Regions from separate parts of the Bacillus infantis NRRL B-14911 genome, predicted to be linked through region 2. Evidence: riboswitches for the same ligand, from Rfam matches in the RefSeq annotation. Region 2 holds a riboswitch; each other region holds the start of a gene.

Evidence for each region. A riboswitch is a leader RNA that binds a small molecule or an ion and turns the genes downstream of it on or off. The one in region 2 is predicted to bind S-adenosylmethionine.
Region 1: linked by a shared signal. The riboswitch ahead of mtnK (S-methyl-5-thioribose kinase) and the one ahead of N288_RS20265 (methionine ABC transporter ATP-binding protein) in region 2 are both predicted to bind S-adenosylmethionine.
Region 3: linked by a shared signal. The riboswitch ahead of N288_RS12440 (peptide ABC transporter substrate-binding protein) and the one ahead of N288_RS20265 (methionine ABC transporter ATP-binding protein) in region 2 are both predicted to bind S-adenosylmethionine.

What each region holds. Positions count from the first base shown of each region.
Region 1 covers NC_022524.1:1,529,212-1,534,500, forward strand. Annotated here, with positions in the region: gene N288_RS07785 (PAS domain-containing sensor histidine kinase) at 1-263, shown strand, start outside; gene N288_RS07790 (DUF2087 domain-containing protein) at 399-983, shown strand; gene N288_RS07795 (GNAT family N-acetyltransferase) at 990-1,736, shown strand; gene mtnK (S-methyl-5-thioribose kinase) at 1,714-2,904, opposite strand; SAM riboswitch class I at 3,001-3,157, opposite strand; gene N288_RS07805 (carbon-nitrogen family hydrolase) at 3,248-4,024, opposite strand; gene N288_RS07810 (pyridoxal phosphate-dependent aminotransferase) at 4,162-5,289, shown strand, end outside.
Region 2 covers NC_022524.1:4,005,239-4,010,527, reverse strand. Annotated here, with positions in the region: gene N288_RS20270 (PAS domain-containing sensor histidine kinase) at 1-1,295, opposite strand, end outside; SAM riboswitch class I at 1,619-1,718, shown strand; SAM riboswitch class I at 1,846-1,948, shown strand; gene N288_RS20265 (methionine ABC transporter ATP-binding protein) at 2,025-3,056, shown strand; gene N288_RS20260 (methionine ABC transporter permease) at 3,046-3,696, shown strand; gene N288_RS20255 (MetQ/NlpA family ABC transporter substrate-binding protein) at 3,712-4,542, shown strand; gene N288_RS20250 (M20 family metallopeptidase) at 4,586-5,289, shown strand, end outside.
Region 3 covers NC_022524.1:2,486,519-2,491,807, reverse strand. Annotated here, with positions in the region: gene N288_RS25545 (DUF6254 family protein) at 201-326, opposite strand; gene N288_RS12450 (DUF3231 family protein) at 528-1,541, opposite strand; SAM riboswitch class I at 1,737-1,840, shown strand; SAM riboswitch class I at 1,918-2,015, shown strand; gene N288_RS12440 (peptide ABC transporter substrate-binding protein) at 2,184-3,806, shown strand; gene N288_RS25395 (hypothetical protein) at 3,897-4,052, opposite strand; gene N288_RS24730 (YkvS family protein) at 4,224-4,400, opposite strand; gene N288_RS12435 (TetR/AcrR family transcriptional regulator) at 4,604-5,263, shown strand.

The DNA.
Region 1 (5,289 bases), 2.4 Mb from region 2:
ACAGGACAGGGAGCATCCGGATTTCCATAAGGGATGAGGGATCCGGCATTCCGCCGGAAAAATTGCGAAAGCTGGGAGAGCCGTTTTATACAACGAAAGAACGGGGGACCGGGCTGGGCTTAATGGTCACATATAAAATAATTGAAGAGCATGAAGGTAATATTGAAGTGGAAAGCAAAATGGGGGAAGGAACCGTTTTTCATATCGATCTCCCCATAAAGCGGGGCGGGTACCAGGATCCAGGCGGCATTTTTACTTTATAGCAAAAAAGAAATACCGATTGTTCAAATTTGTATCATTCAGCAGAATGATGCATTTTTTTTGCAAAAGAATTGACTGCTGTATTCTAATTTGATATAAATCTAATTAGACATACATCAAATTTGGAGGCTGATCTCATGCAGTTAGACAGACTGGTGGCATTTCATAAAACGATGGGCGACCCTGCCAGAATACGGATTATAGCACTATTATCGAATGGGCCTCTGCATGGCCAGGCAATTGCAGGCAAATTGGGCCTTACTCCCCCGACGATCACCCATCATTTAAACAAGCTAAAAGCTATTAATAGCATCTATCAGCGCCGTGATAAAAACACCATCTATTATTACTTGAATGAATCGGTTATCAAACAGCAGGCAGAGGTTCTCATTAACCTGTTTGATAAAAAGGAAGGAGAGATGGAAGAAATGCTGGAAATGCATAATGAGAAACAAAAGGTTATCGAAAATTTCATCACAAAAGAAGGGAAGCTCAAGAATATACCGGCACAGCGCAAGAAAAAGCTGTTTATCTTTGAGCATATTGCTTCAGGTCTGAAAATGGGAAAGAAATATCCTGAAAAAGAGCTTAATGAGTATATAAAGAAATTCCATGAAGACTATGCGACGATCAGGAGAGAATTTATCGTCAATCATTTCATGTACAGGGAAAACAGCGTTTATGAGTTGAACCCCCGTGAAATGTGGGCTAAGCCGGAGTAGCTTGATATGGCCTATATGTATGAGCATATACCTGGAACTGATTTTGTCCCAGTCTTTGCTTCGGCTGTTCTTGATGGCCTTATACCAGGTGAGGTACAGGAGAGGCAAGGAAGTCTGCTGATATCCCTCACCAGCGGCATCCACTATGCCGCGGGACGAGCGGGAGAAGGGTCATTTGACCTGCTGGCAGGAAAATTGGATGAAGCAGAGAAAAATGGGAGGCGGTTCACACTTTTTTCCGGCTCTGCCGAACTGGATCAATTCATATCCGGCCAGTTTGGAGAGAGGCTCAATAAGCATCACCGCCATTCCTTTCAAAATTTTTCGCCGGTTCCTAAACTGTCTACCAAAAGCAGCGAAGTCTCCTTTTTTCCGCTGGATAGGGAGTCAGCAGGTGAATATCCTGAGTTCCGAATGGATTATTTCAGCACATACTGGGGATCCATTGAGCATTTTCTGAGATCCGGATTCGGCATCAGGGTGCTGATGGGAGAGCAGGCAGCCGGTGAATGTGTTTCTATATTCAGGAGCAATGAATTTGCCGAAATGGATATCCATATAGCAGAAAGTGCCAGGGGAAAGGGGCTGGGAGCCATGCTTGCTGCGAGATTCATTAAAACTGCCCTGGGAAAAAATCTGCAGCCGCGCTGGGATTGCAGCGCGGCCAATCTGGCAAGTAAGAAGCTTGCAGAAAAACTGGGTTTTTCTGAACCTGCGGAATACCTTGTTTTCACCCTGCCGAAACAAGGCTGACAATCCTGCATAAATCCTTTGCATCTGCGATTTCCCTGCGCTGAAGGATCAGGTTTCTCCCTGCAGCCAGTGCAGCTCTCTTGGCAGCCAGGCGCGCCTTTTTGTCTTCTATCCCGTCAAGGTCAGCAACATGGGCCAGTCCGATTGTCCTTCTTATCAGCTCACAGCCTGCAAAACCAACCGCATCTTCCCAATATTTCTGAAGCACAGCGGATAGAAAACCTTCTGTTCCAGCAAAAGGATCTTTATTATCCTTCTGCCATAAAAGAGAGAAATCATCTGAGAAAGTTCCCCAGAATGTTTCAATATGATGATCTATAAGTCTCGTTTTCTCAGGATTGGCGATAGACTGGAATAACAGATTGGCAATCACCTGTCCGATATCAAAACCTGCAGGGCCGTAGAAAGCAAATTCCGGGTCGATGACTTTTGTCTCCGCATCGGAAGCAAAGATGCTTCCTGTATGCAAATCACCGTGAAGCAGCGCCTCCGCTTCATTTAAGAAAATTTTCCTGAGGCGCGCTGCCTCGAGTTTCAATACTGAATCAGCCCATAAGGCTTCTGCATCGCCTTTCAGCTCTTCTTCAAAATCATTGGTCGGGCTATTGAAATAAGGATCTGCAAATATCAGGTCTTCCGTAATTTTGCACAGCTCCGGGTTGTAAAAATCTTTGGCAAGCTTTTTCTTATCAGCCTGAAGAAGGCCGTAGTCCGAGGTATAGAACAAAGTTCTTGCCAGGTAGTTTCCAAGATGGCCGGAAAGCAGCGGATATTCTTTTCCAGAGATCAGCCCTGTACGGCTGATCTCCAGGTGTGAAAGATCTTCCATCACAGTCACCGCGAGCTCTTCATCATTGTAGAAAACTTCCGGCACAAAATCCGGAGCAAGCTTTTTAAAAAGTTTAAGCGCTTCTGCTTCAATAGCAGCCCTTTTCAAGGTCAGCGGCCAGCTTTCGCCTACTACCTTGGCAAAAGGGAGAGCCTGCTTGATAATCAGGCTTTTTCCTGTCCCGTTTTCCTTGATCCTAAAGACAAGGTTAAGATTTCCGTCGCCTATTTCTTCCGTGGCTAAAGATGCATTTCCGGGAAACTGGCCAAGGCTTACAGCGAGTTCCGCGGCTGTTTTTTCTGTCAGCGGAGCATATTTATTTTTTACGAGTGTCATCATTTTTCCCTCCTGAATTTGGAGGCTTTATTTATCCATCAGGACATAAAAAAGCCTCTTTCTCATGCTGAAAGAGGCTTGAAGTATTGAGCTTCGCACCTCTTATCTGCCAGAAAGCCAAGCTTTCTGCTGGAATTAGCACCGTGCCTTATGGAGGAATTCTCCGGCGCAAGGATTGCGCCCCATCTCACGATGGAATTACGGTCGGTTGCTGGGCATCATCGGGCCAAGTCCCTCTGCCTGCTCTTGATAAGAGAATATAAGTTTGTATAAACGGCTGCCGCCAGCCATTTGAAAAAATAGTAACAGCGGCATATGTTTTCTGTCAATAAAAATTTAAAAAATTCTAATAGAATTCAGGTTTGCGGTCCGTAAAAACTGGGATGCGTGCCCTCACTTCCTCTACAAGCCTGAGGTCGAGATCTGCTGAAAGGATTTCTTCGTGCTCTGAAGCCTCTGCAACGACTTCGCCCCATGGATTGATGATGATGGAGTGGCCGGCAAATTGATTGGCCGGATCAGATCCGGCCCTGTTGCAGGCAACCACATAGCATTGATTTTCAATGGCTCTTGCAATCAGCAGCGCGCGCCAATGGGCGAGGCGGGGCAGGGGCCATTCAGCCACGACGAAAATGGCTTCTGCTCCTTCAAGTGCATGCTTGCGGATCCATTCAGGAAAACGGATATCGTAGCAGATAAAGCCGGCCATGGGATGGCCATTCAGATTGAAAGAAGCATCCCCGCTCCCGGGTGACAGGTGGAGATGTTCATCCATCAGTTGAAAAAGGTGCAGCTTGCTGTATTGGTGCAGGAGTTCACCTGTGCTGCTGACTGCAAGCAGGGTGTTGAAAACACCATCCTCTGTTTTATTTGCGACGCTTCCTCCAATGAAGGCAGCATGATGCTTATGGGCCATAGTCTGCAAAAACCGGATGCTTGATTCTGCGTGCCTGTCCCCGATTTCTTCCAGTCGGGTTAAATCATAGCCCGTTGTCCACAGCTCAGGCAGCACGATGATATCGGGATTGTCTTTGCTTGCGCGCTCGATCAGCGTTTCAGCTTTTTCGTAATTTTTCTCAGGGCTGCCAAAGGAGATGTCCATTTGGATGCAGGATATTTTCATAGGGTAAACCTCCGTATGCAAAGGATAAAATGATAAAATTGCAGAATATTTCTTTACTTCCTGCCTTTTACGTTATATCTTTGTCATTGGTTTTTCAAATAAAAATTTAATCCACATGTAAAGCAGGTGACTATGTGATGAAAATATTTCCTCAATCTGAACTGTTGCAAAGTCTGCCAAAGCAGTTCTTTGCAACATTGGTGCAAAAAGCAGCCAGGTATGCCGGGCAGGGGCATGATGTCATCAATCTTGGCCAGGGAAACCCTGACAGGCCCACACCGCCGCATATCGTCAGGAAACTTCAGGAAGCAGCCGAAAATCCCCTTAATCATAAATATTCCCCTTTTCGCGGTCAGCACAGCCTGAAAGCTGCAGCAGCTGAATTTTACAAAAGGGAATATGGTGTGGACCTTGATCCGGAAAAGGAAATAGCTATTTTATTCGGCGGGAAGGCTGGCCTGGTTGAAATTCCTCAATGTCTTCTCAATCCAGGGGAAACGATCCTTGTTCCTGACCCGGGGTATCCTGATTATTGGTCAGGAGTGGCCCTTGCGAAAGCTTCTATGGCTGTCATGCCCCTGAAAGAAGAGAATCATTTTCTGCCGGATTATGGTGAGCTTTCTGAGCAGGACATCGAATCAGCCAGGATGATGTTCCTCAATTATCCGAATAATCCGACCGGAGCCACGGCTACGAAGGAATTTTTCGAAGAAACGGTCCGCTTTGCAGCGGAAAATGAAATTTGCGTTGTTCATGATTTCGCCTACGGTGCAATTGGCTTTGACGGCAAAAAGCCAGTCAGCTTCCTGCAGACGGAAGGGGCAAAGGAAACAGGCATTGAAATTTATACACTCTCTAAAACTTACAATATGGCAGGCTGGAGAGTGGGGTTTGCGGCTGGGAATGAAAGTGTGATTGAAGCCATCAATCTTATGCAGGATCATCTGTATGTCAGCCTTTTTGGTGCTGTGCAGGAAGCGGCAGCAGAGGCTTTGTCCGGGCCGCAGGCATGTGTGGATGAACTGGTGCAGGTCTATGCTTCCAGGCGGAAAGCTTTTATTGAAGGCCTTAGGGAGATAGGCTGGGATGTTAAAGCACCGCTAGGATCATTTTTTGCCTGGCTGAAAGTTCCGGAAGGCTGGACGTCTGAGCAATTTGCCGATGTTCTGCTCGAAAAAGCGCAAGTAGTTGTGGCTCCCGGCATCGGATTTGGCGAATATGGAGAAGGATATGTCCGCGCAGGTCTGCTTGCAGATGAAGAGAGG
Region 2 (5,289 bases):
CTGTAGAACGGTTCACCGAGCTTCGGCAGCCTTTCCTCGGGAATGCCGATCCCTTCATCCTTCACGCTGATCATCGCAAAGCTGTTATCCTGCCTGACCTCAATGCTGATTTTTCCGCCATGGGGCATGGCTTCAATTGAATTCTTGATCACATTGATAAGCACCTGCTTGATTTTATCGATTTCACAGCGGACGCTGATTTCAGATAGAGAGTATTTTACATCTATCATGATGTTATAGATAAGCGCCTGTGTGTTTAAAAGGGTGACGACACTCTTGACTATATTCACCAGATTGGTTTCCTGAGCCTCTGTCACAACAGGCTTGGCGAGGACAAGGAGGTCATTGACGATTTCTTCAATCCGTTCGAGTTCGGAAAGGATTACATCTGCATATTTTTCTGTTTTACGCTCTGTAAGAAGCTGGGTAAAGCCTTTGATGGCGGTAAGGGGATTTCTGATTTCATGGGCGATTCCTGCTGCAAGCTGCCCGACGACAGAGAGCTTTTCTGCATTATGAAGCTTTTCTTCGGTCTTTTTCTGGCCGGTGACGTCTTTGATGATGATCTGGAAAAGCTTCCGGTTCTTAAAAACGGTGGGGATCAGCTGGATAGCGGCCTTCCGGGTGTTCCCGTCACTCCTGATGATATTCAATTCAAAAGAGACAGTCTGATTCGCCTGGTAAAAATCCTTCAGATAGCCATGATCAGAAGGTGAAACATAGTCATACAAAGAAGCGCCTATAATTTCCTTGCTTGAAGTAAAGCCGAACACCTTCTTGCCTTCATCATTCATGTAGGTCCATATGCCTTTCTCGGTTGTCATGCCAATGGTATCCCTGCTGTATTCGACAAGGAAACGGTACTTTTCCTGGGTTTCCATGTTTTCTTCTTCCATATTGACGCGCTCGGTCATATCTCTTGATATGCACATGGCTTCCTGGCCGTCGCCGAGTGTGCTGATGCTGGTCTCCAGCCAGATATAGTCGCCTTCCTTGCGGCGGAACCGGAATGAAATGCGTGAGCTGCTGCCCGGGGATAGCCCGCGGAATTCTTTTTTGAGGATTTCTTTATCTTGGGGGTGGCAGTAGGCCAGAATGCAGTCCTTGTACAGTTCCTCTTGTGAATAGCCCAAAAGGGTGCTGCAGGATGGGGAAACATATAAAAAGATGCCTTCTTTTGTATGCCTTGAAATCAGGTCTGCCGAATGCTTCAGAGCCAGTTCGAGATTCTTTGCTTCAACTTTGTCCACAAATAATTCAGATTGATAGTCTCTGTTTGTTGCAATCAAAACCATTCTCCCTCCCGGAATGCAGTTCAATTTGCTCTTTTCCACTATTATACAATAGACAAGCGGGCATAAATATAGGAGTAAACTCCCTCTTCTTGTGTGAAGACTGGGGAGAATGTTGATAAGGGGAGGAAAAAATGTGGAAAACCTCCTTTATCCACAGCAGATGGAGTTTTTTTTTTTAAAAACTCTCCAAAAATAAGTAAGGGTTTTCAAAAATTGTGGATAAGAATTTTTATCCGAAAAATTTAAAAAAGGGTTTGACAGAACTTTGAAACGCGTGTAAAGTAAAAAACAATTAATCAAGCAAATAAACTTAATACGATAGCTTCTTATCCAGAGAGGTAGAGGGACTGGCCCTATGACACCTCGGCAGCGGACTGATGAACCGTGCCAATTCCAGCAGGCAGATTGCCTGAAAGATAAGAAGAGGACGAACGCCTATTATTCTGCCCTCTTCTTTTTGAAGAGGGCTTTCTTGTTTTCCGGAATAAAAGTGCGTGATGCTGCATAGCTATTGTGTTAAAACCAATTAATTTTATAGGAAAACCATAATTTCTTATCCAGAGAGGCAGAGGGACTGGCCCAATGAAGCCTCGGCAGCGGACTCTTATGAGTACTGTGCCAATTCCAGCAGGTGTGAGCCTGGGAGATAAGAAGAGCGGATGCTGATGATGCATGCCCTCTTCTGTTCTCAGAAGAGGGTTTTTTATTTGATATGGAGGGTGAAGCAAAATGATAGAATTTCAGGATCTCAGAAAGGTGTATGAAAGCGGCGGGCAGCAGGTTGCCGCGCTCAACGGGATTGATCTAGCAATAGAAAGAGGAGAAATTTTTGGTGTCATCGGCTTTAGCGGAGCGGGAAAAAGCTCGCTGATCCGCTGTGTGAATCTGCTCGAAAGGCCGACCTCGGGCAAGGTGATCGTCGATGGCCATGATCTAACCTCGCTTTCGCCCAAAGAGGTGAGGGAAGTTAAACGGAATATCGGCATGGTGTTCCAGCATTTCAATCTGCTCAACTCAAAAACGGTGTTCGCCAATGTAGCCATGCCGCTCACACTGGCAAAGCTGCCGAAAGAGCAGATCCGCAAACGGGTCGCTGAACTGCTTGAGTTTGTCGGCCTTGCCGATAAAGCGGATAAATATCCGGATCAGCTTTCAGGCGGCCAGAAGCAAAGGGTCGGGATTGCCAGGGCGCTTGCGACACAGCCATCGATTCTTCTGTGCGATGAAGCGACATCGGCCCTTGATCCACAGACGACGAGCAGCATCCTTCAGCTTTTGAAAAAAATTAATGCAGAATACAACATCACCATCCTGATCATTACCCATGAAATGACGGTCATCAGGGAAATTTGCGACAGGGTGGCAGTGATCGAGGCAGGAAAAATCATTGAAGAAGGGTCAGTGTTCAATGTATTCTCGGCGCCGAAAACACAGACGGCCCAGAACTTTGTCAGCTCTGTCATGAATGATTCAATCCCTGATTCTCTAAAGCAGCTTGTAGAGAAAAACGATGGAAAGGAAAGGATCTTCCGGATCAATTTCGTCGGCGAGTCAGCCGGACAGCCGCTGCTTTCCAGACTTGCCAAGAAGTTCGATATTGATATCAACGTGCTGTTCGGGAATATAACCGAGCTTCAGGGAATCCCTTTTGGAAACCTTGTTGTCGAGTTCCAGGGAACCGACCAGGAAGTGCAGCGCGCGCTTATGTATATTCATCAGGAAAAAGTCTCAATCAAGGAAGTGAAAGCACATGCTAGTTGATCACACGCAAATCATAGAAGCACTCATCGAAACCATTCAAATGGTGGCTTTCTCGCTTCTTTTCTCAACCATCCTCGGATTGCCGCTGGGCATCCTGCTGGTTATTACGAGAAAAGGCCATCTGCTGGAGAATCTGCCCGTTTTTAACGTGCTGAATGGGATCATTAACATATTCCGCTCTGTTCCATTCATCATCCTGATGGTCGCAATCATCCCGGTGACGCGCCTTTTAGTAGGCACCTCAATCGGAACGGCGGCTGCTGTCGTACCGCTAGTATTCTATGCCGGCCCATATATTGCAAGGTTAATCGAGAACTCACTCCTCGAGGTTGATCCTGGTGTCCTCGAGGCGGCGGAAGCGATGGGAGCGACTCCGGCACAGATCATCTTTAAGTTTCTCGTACCGGAAGCACTCAGCTCACTTGTCCTGGCACTGACCATTGCAACCGTCGGACTTGTCGGAGCATCCGCCATGGCAGGGGCTGTCGGCGGCGGAGGGCTTGGCGATTTGGCCATTACCTATGGCTATCAGCGCTTTGATACAACGGTCATGCTCATAACAGTCGCTATCCTGGTCATTATGGTCCAGGGGCTGCAAAGCTTCGGCAATATTTTATCCAAAAAAATCAGAAGACGATAACAGGAGGAATCATCCATGAAAAAACTACTATTAACGGCAATCATCCTCGCACTGGCGGTTTTCAGTGCAGCCTGCTCATCATCAACAAGCGGCAAGGAAAAAGAAAAAGAAGTGAAAATCGGGGTCAGCGGGTCAGACAACCGCATTTGGGACTTTGTAGCCAAGAAGGCTGAAAAAGAAGGAATCAAAGTGGAAATCGTCCGCTTCTCTGATTATGTCCAGCCAAACATCGCTCTAGCAGAGGGAGAGCTTGATGCCAATGCCTTCCAGACTATTTCTTACTTCAACGCTTTTAAAAAGGAACATGATCTGGATCTTTCACCAATCGCGACAACCGTTATTGCACCTATGGGCATCTACTCTGAAAAATATAAAGATGTAAAAGATATCCCGGAAGGCGGAAAGATTGCCGTGCCGAACGAAGCAACCAATATGGGAAGATCATTCCTGCTTCTGCAGGAAGCCGGCCTGATCACGCTGCCTGAAGACTTTGACGGAAATGGCAGCATCGACAAAATCGTCGACAACCCGAAAAACCTGGAAATCGTCCCTGTAGTAGCGGGCCAGACACCACGCGTCCTGCCGGATGTAGCTGCCTCCATCATCAATAATGGAATCGCTGTTGATGCTGGCTTCAACCCTGTAGAAGACTCTATCTTCCATGAAAGTGCAACAGCAACTCCATATATCAACATCATTGCCGCCAGAACAGAAGACAAAGACAATGAGACACTGAAGCGCCTCGGCGAACTGTATCAGGAAGATGATGTAGCTGAATTCATTGAAAAAGAATACAAAGGCAGCACAATCCCGACATTCGTTCCGCTTAGTGAAATCGGAGAATAATAACCGGTGCCTGGCACCGCTATAACCCAAGGAGGAGATCATTATGTCAGCACCTGCTAAATCTGTAACCGAGCTGAAGGAAAGAATCAATCAAAGTGTAGAAGCTGGAAGGGAGCTTTACCTTTCAACAAGCCACCAGATTCATGACAAACCGGAAATCGGCAACCAGGAATTTTTCGCATCCGGGCTGCTCTCAGGAATTCTTGAAGAAGAGGGCTTTGAGGTTGAGCGTGCTGTTGCCGGCCATGAAACAGCCTTTGCTGCAAGGAAAAAATCCTCCAGACCGGGACCGTCCATCGCTTTCCTTGCCGAATATGACGCACTGCCGGGAATCGGCCATGCCTGCGGCCATAATATCATCGGCACAACAAGCACAGCGGCAGCGATTGCTTTAAGCAAGGTGATTGAAGAAACAGGCGGAGAGGTCGTCGTATTCGGAACACCCGCCGAAGAAGGCGGACCTAACGGCAGTGCAAAGGGCAGCTTCGTGAAGCACGGCCTGACAGAGGGAATTGATGCGGCGCTTATGATCCATCCTTCAAGCAGGACGGCATTGACAAGCTCCTCCCTGGCGGTGGATCCGCTGGACTTTGAGTATATCGGCAAGCCTGCCCATGCTGCGGCTTCACCGCACGAAGGAATTAATGCACTTGATGCGGTCATCCAGCTCTTCAACGGCATCAATGCCCTGCGCCAGCAGCTGAAAGATGATGTGCGAATCCATGGCATCATCACCCATGGAGGAGA
Region 3 (5,289 bases), 1.5 Mb from region 2:
CAGGCTATCAAGAGAAAAGGGCGTTATTAGCAAGTTTTGGGATTTATTAGCAACTTTTTCAGTTTATTAGCAACTTAAACCATATATTAGCAACTTTTCGATTTTACTAGCATCTTTCCCAGTTTATTAGCAACTTCAGCGCCAGAAAGGAAATGTAAAGTCTAAATAAAGGCCCGGGACTATGTCCCGGACCCTTTCTTTCAGGAGCGTCCGCCTTTGCCGGGTTCATCAGCCAGCTGATCAAATGATTTAACCTTACCATGCGGATGCTGAGTTTCTTTTCTCTGCCGCCACTGTCTTTCTTCCTGCTTTTTAGACTGTGTCATGAGAAGCCCTCCTCTCATTGGTATCCTTTTTAGATTTGCCTGATGTCCCTTTTTCAGTCTTAAAACTTTCTCCCAGCTGGAGTCTTGGGTATATTTTGTCCAGGTTCCTTAATTGCTTATCTGCTGGTATAATCCGGTTGTATTCAATCATGGAAGCAAACGAAAAAAGAACAGCACAAACCCCAGCTTTTAAAGATGGGGTCAGGGTGTTCCTTTTTTAGCCAATGCATCACGGTCTGTCGTTCCGGGAGGCTGCTCCAGCCAGCCGTGCTTGATCATAATGTCTGCTCCGCTTTTAGCATACAGGGCAATCTCAACGGCTAGCCGCTGATAGCTGGCTGCTACATCAGTACGCTGGCTTGCAACGCCTGCTGTAGCATAATTTCCGGACCCGGTTGCACTTAACAAAGACATATGAAACATCATCAGCTTATCGGAAAATACCTGCTTAGTTGTATCGTATACGGCTATATTAGGTGAACCTACAGCCTGTATATTGCTTTCCAGCAGAATCTTCGTAAAAATGCCAACATGCTTTTGGGAAATTTCTTTTCCTCTCAGCATAAATTCCTGTACTTCTTTCAGCCGAGCTGTTTGTGCAAAAGCTGCGGCAATCTGCAGCCCGATGGAATTTGTCTGTATATTCACGGTCAGATGAGAAATTTCCACCGCATTCAAAGGTCTTTTAGTCGCAAAGGGGTTCAGGCCGCTTAAATATTTCTTTGTATCCACATAATCCGTTTCATGCGGATACGAGATGTAGGGAGCTCTTATGTAAATCCCTTTTTCAAGCATCAGGTTTGTAGTCATATTGTAGAGCAAGGCTGTTTCTGCCAATCCTTCGGTAAAGAATTTCCTTATATCATTTCTGGCGCACATAGCAAGCATGCCGCTGTAAGCAAGCATTCCCGCTTTTGCCATATGGTTGATATATGCCAGGCAGAAGGTGTCTGAAAACAGACTAGGAGCATCAGGATTGACATCGCCTCCGCCGAAGCCATTCGGAACAGCCATTTTTTCTTCTTTGAAAAGGGGTTCCAGGTATTGCAGGTGGCTGGTCGAAAGATCAATGGCAAATTGGAGGGCAGCGCCAATTTCAGCTTCTGTTGCATGGGTAATCATATAGCCAAGAACACATTTTGACATGCTGTCATTCATATAAGTAGTCCAGAGCATCGCGATTTCTGCCGATGTAAGGGGGGTTTTCTGGTCCATAGGAAGACTCCTTCAATCAGTATGAAAATAGTGTTTGCAATTTAGGGAGGAATTATAAGGCAGGAACTATCCTAATTATGTCTTTAGCCCTTCTGTTGTTTGAAAATATAGAAAAGTAGAACTTTTATCTTTTCTGTTGACGAAATTTTCTAAATTGGTTATTCTTAGTGCACCGAAAAATTATATATCTATAATTTCTTATCAAGAGAGACGGAGGGGTATGGCCCGAAGAAGTCTCGGCAGCAGGTTCATCCGGACACTGTGCCAAATCCATCAGGCAAAGGCCTGGCAGATAAGAAGGGATCTTGTTCATACATACTGTCCTCTTCTATCTGCAGAAGGGGCTTTTTTATTTCTGCCAGCTAAAAAACTATATCACTTATCCAGAGAGGCGGAGGGACTGGCCCGATGAAGCCTCGGCAGCAGGTCTGTTGACACTGTGCCAATTCCACCGGTATACCGGAAAGATAAGCAGAGACCATTCCTCTCAGCTGTCTTTGCCGGGAGGTTTTTTAGTATGGTAAAGAAGTAAAGGATATTTTCGGAATAAGCCATAAAGGACGGGGGGATTGCTAATTTAAATCTTAGTATTTTAATATGATAAATCGATTTAGAGCGCTAAAATAAAAGGAGGATAAAATTATGAAAAAATTATCACTGGTATCGCTGGCCATCCTGCTGTTTGCGCTGGCTGTTCTTGCAGGGTGCAGCAATGGTGAAGAAGGATCAGCATCCGGAGAAAATGACGTTGAACAAGTATTGAATGCCAATCTTGGAGGGGAGCCGTATACCCTTGATCCTGCTTTTGCATCTGATACAACTTCCTTCTGGGTGATCGATAACTTATATGAAGGCTTATACCGCTATGATAAAGACGGAAATGCAGTGGAAGGGGCAGCCAGCAAGGTTGATGTTTCAGAAGACGGTAAAATATATACCTTCACAATCAGGGACGGGCAGAAGTGGTCCAATGGAGATCCGCTGACAGCAAAGGATTTTGAGTTTGCATGGAAAAGGGTCCTGAATCCTGAAACAGGCGCCTATGATCCTTCTAGCTTTTTTTACATAAAAGGGGCTGAAGAATATAACAGGGAAAATGGTTCTGTGGAAGATGTAGGAATTACTGCAGAAGACGATCATACCCTGAAGGTGGAGCTGGACACCCCGATCAAGTTCTTTCCGAAAGTACTGATGGGACAGGGCTTCATGCCGGTGAACCAGAAAACAGTCGAAGCAGACGAAAACTGGGCTGCAGGGCCGGAAACCATTGTGACCAATGGCGCTTATACACTCGGCAAATGGGAACATAATAATCTTCTTACTCTGAAAAAGAACAGCCAATACTGGAACAGTAAAGATATTACTATTGAATCCGTAAACTTTAAAATGGTGGCTGATGCCAACACCGAATATCAGATGTATAAATCAGGCGATATTGATTTGATCAAGAATCTTGCCGCCGATGCGATAGATATCGAAAAGGGGGGCAAGGAATTTATCAACTCTCCGCAATTCAGTGTCTATACATATACATTCAATGTAAATGAAGAGCCTTTCAATAACAGTAAAATCCGCAAAGCTTTCAGCCTGGCAATCGACCGTGAAGCTATCACAAAAAACATTTCTAAAGGCGGCGAAGAGCCAGCCTACGGCTATGTGGGCTACGGTGTGGAAGGGCCGTCAGGGAAGGACTTCCGGGATGAGAAGAAACCTTACTACTCTTTTGATGCGGACGAAGCAAAAGAATTGCTTGCAGAAGGAATGAAGGAAGAAGGCTGGAAGGAGCTTCCTTCTGTAACCCTGAAATATAATTCAGAAGGAAACCACAAGAAGATTGCCGAAGCTCTGCAGGAAATGTTCAAGGTGAACCTTGGGGTTGAAGTGAAGCTGGAGAACCAGGAATGGAAAACATTCATAGATACTTTCAAGCAGAAAAACTTCCAGGCGGCGCGCATGGGCTGGGTAGGGGACTTCCTGGATCCGTACCCTGTTCTGGATCTGTACAGCTCAGGCAGTTCCAGCAACTTTACAAACTGGTCCAATCCTGAATTTGACAAGCTGCTTGACCAGTCACTGACAGAGCAGGACGAAGCAAAGCGATTTGAACTGCTGCATCAGGCTGAATCTGTCCTGATGGATGAGATGCCGATCATCCCAATCTACTTTTCTTCTCAGAATGCGGTTGTAAAAGAAAATATTAAGGGAATCCGGTTCAGCCCGCTCAATAATCCGGATTTCAGATATGCTGAAAAGGTTTCTGAATAAGTCTGCACAAAAGGAGCCGGTATACCGGCTCCTTTTACAAGGTGAAAATTCCTATGTGAGTATAAAAAACAGCCTTCATCAGGCTGCAGGTTAAGAGGAAGCGGCGGGCATATTGGAAGCTGGCAGAGCAATGATTTTGCCGCCGATCTGGATATGAACGGTATCTTTGTAAATAGCCTTTACAATCCCTTTTAGCAAAACAGGTGAATCTACCGCTAATTTCTTTGAGTCTTTGCTGATTTCCATGCCAGAATCCTCCCAGGGTATGAATTTTGATCAATTGGCAGAATGATTAAACATATAAATCAATTCTACCTTTATAGCTTAAATCCTGCGTATTTTTTCATGTAAAAGCAAATAAACTCAGCAGCTTTTTTTCTATTAATATCTTCGGCCGCCATTATACATATCACGCTTTCAGACAATCTTGTAATTTTTATGCGATACAACCGTTATTGGTGTATCAATTTTTAACAGCAGTGCATCCTCATCGCTTATTTGGACAAGAACGCTTTCTTCTTTAACCTTCACAACCGTTCCGGTAATGGTAAGGTCATGCCTTTTAAATCTGATTGTATCTCCCTCTTTTGCCATATGTGTGACCCCTTATCGTTAAATTTTCAATCAGTAAAAAAACTTTGACGTAAGGACTATCCTAGTGAAATTAAGTTCATTATTGCACCATAAAAAACCCCTGTCAAACAATAAGGTGAACTTCAGTTCATGTTTTTTTGCTACCTGATTTTAAGCTCTCTGCTATGTTCTTTATATGATATGATGAGTTTGGAGGTGAGCCTATGGCGGATAAAAGTGCCGGCCCGTTTCCGGGCGAATTCCCATCACTGCCCAAACAGGAAAGAGCACTTCAAAAACGAAAGGCACTCCTGGAAAGCGGGCGGAGGCTATTCATAGAAAAAGGCTACGAAATGACAACAGCAAAAGAAATAGCAGCGGCAGCCGATGTGGCCACAGGCACCTTTTACCGCTATTTCTCTGATAAGCGCCAGCTGCTGATGGCACTGCTGCAGGACAAAATCGACTTTCTAATAATTCCTGAGCCCGACTGGCTAAATGGAGACCCGGTTCTCCTCCTTGCCCGGCTGCTGGATGAGCACTACAAAAGGCTTGAAGCCGTCGGCATTCATCGTGTGCTGCCTGAATTGCTGCCCAAGGATTCCGAATTGGCCGGCATTTTGCAGGAGGCTCGGAGAAATATACATATGCAGATTGTGCAGGGTTTAGAACAGGCGAGGCAAAAAGGATTGACCTGGAAGGACATAGATCTTGACACTGCCGCATGGTCTGCCCTCATTTTGGCCGAAAATGGACCTCATAAAGAGGAGCAAAGTTCTTCGCCGCTCAATACACTGGAAGCAGCCCGAATCATCTGCAGGATGATTTTCCCTCCTGAGGCAATCAGCCGCAATGGGAAGAATGAGGCTGAAGAAATGAAATAGAAGGCCCTGGCATTATGCCGGGCCTT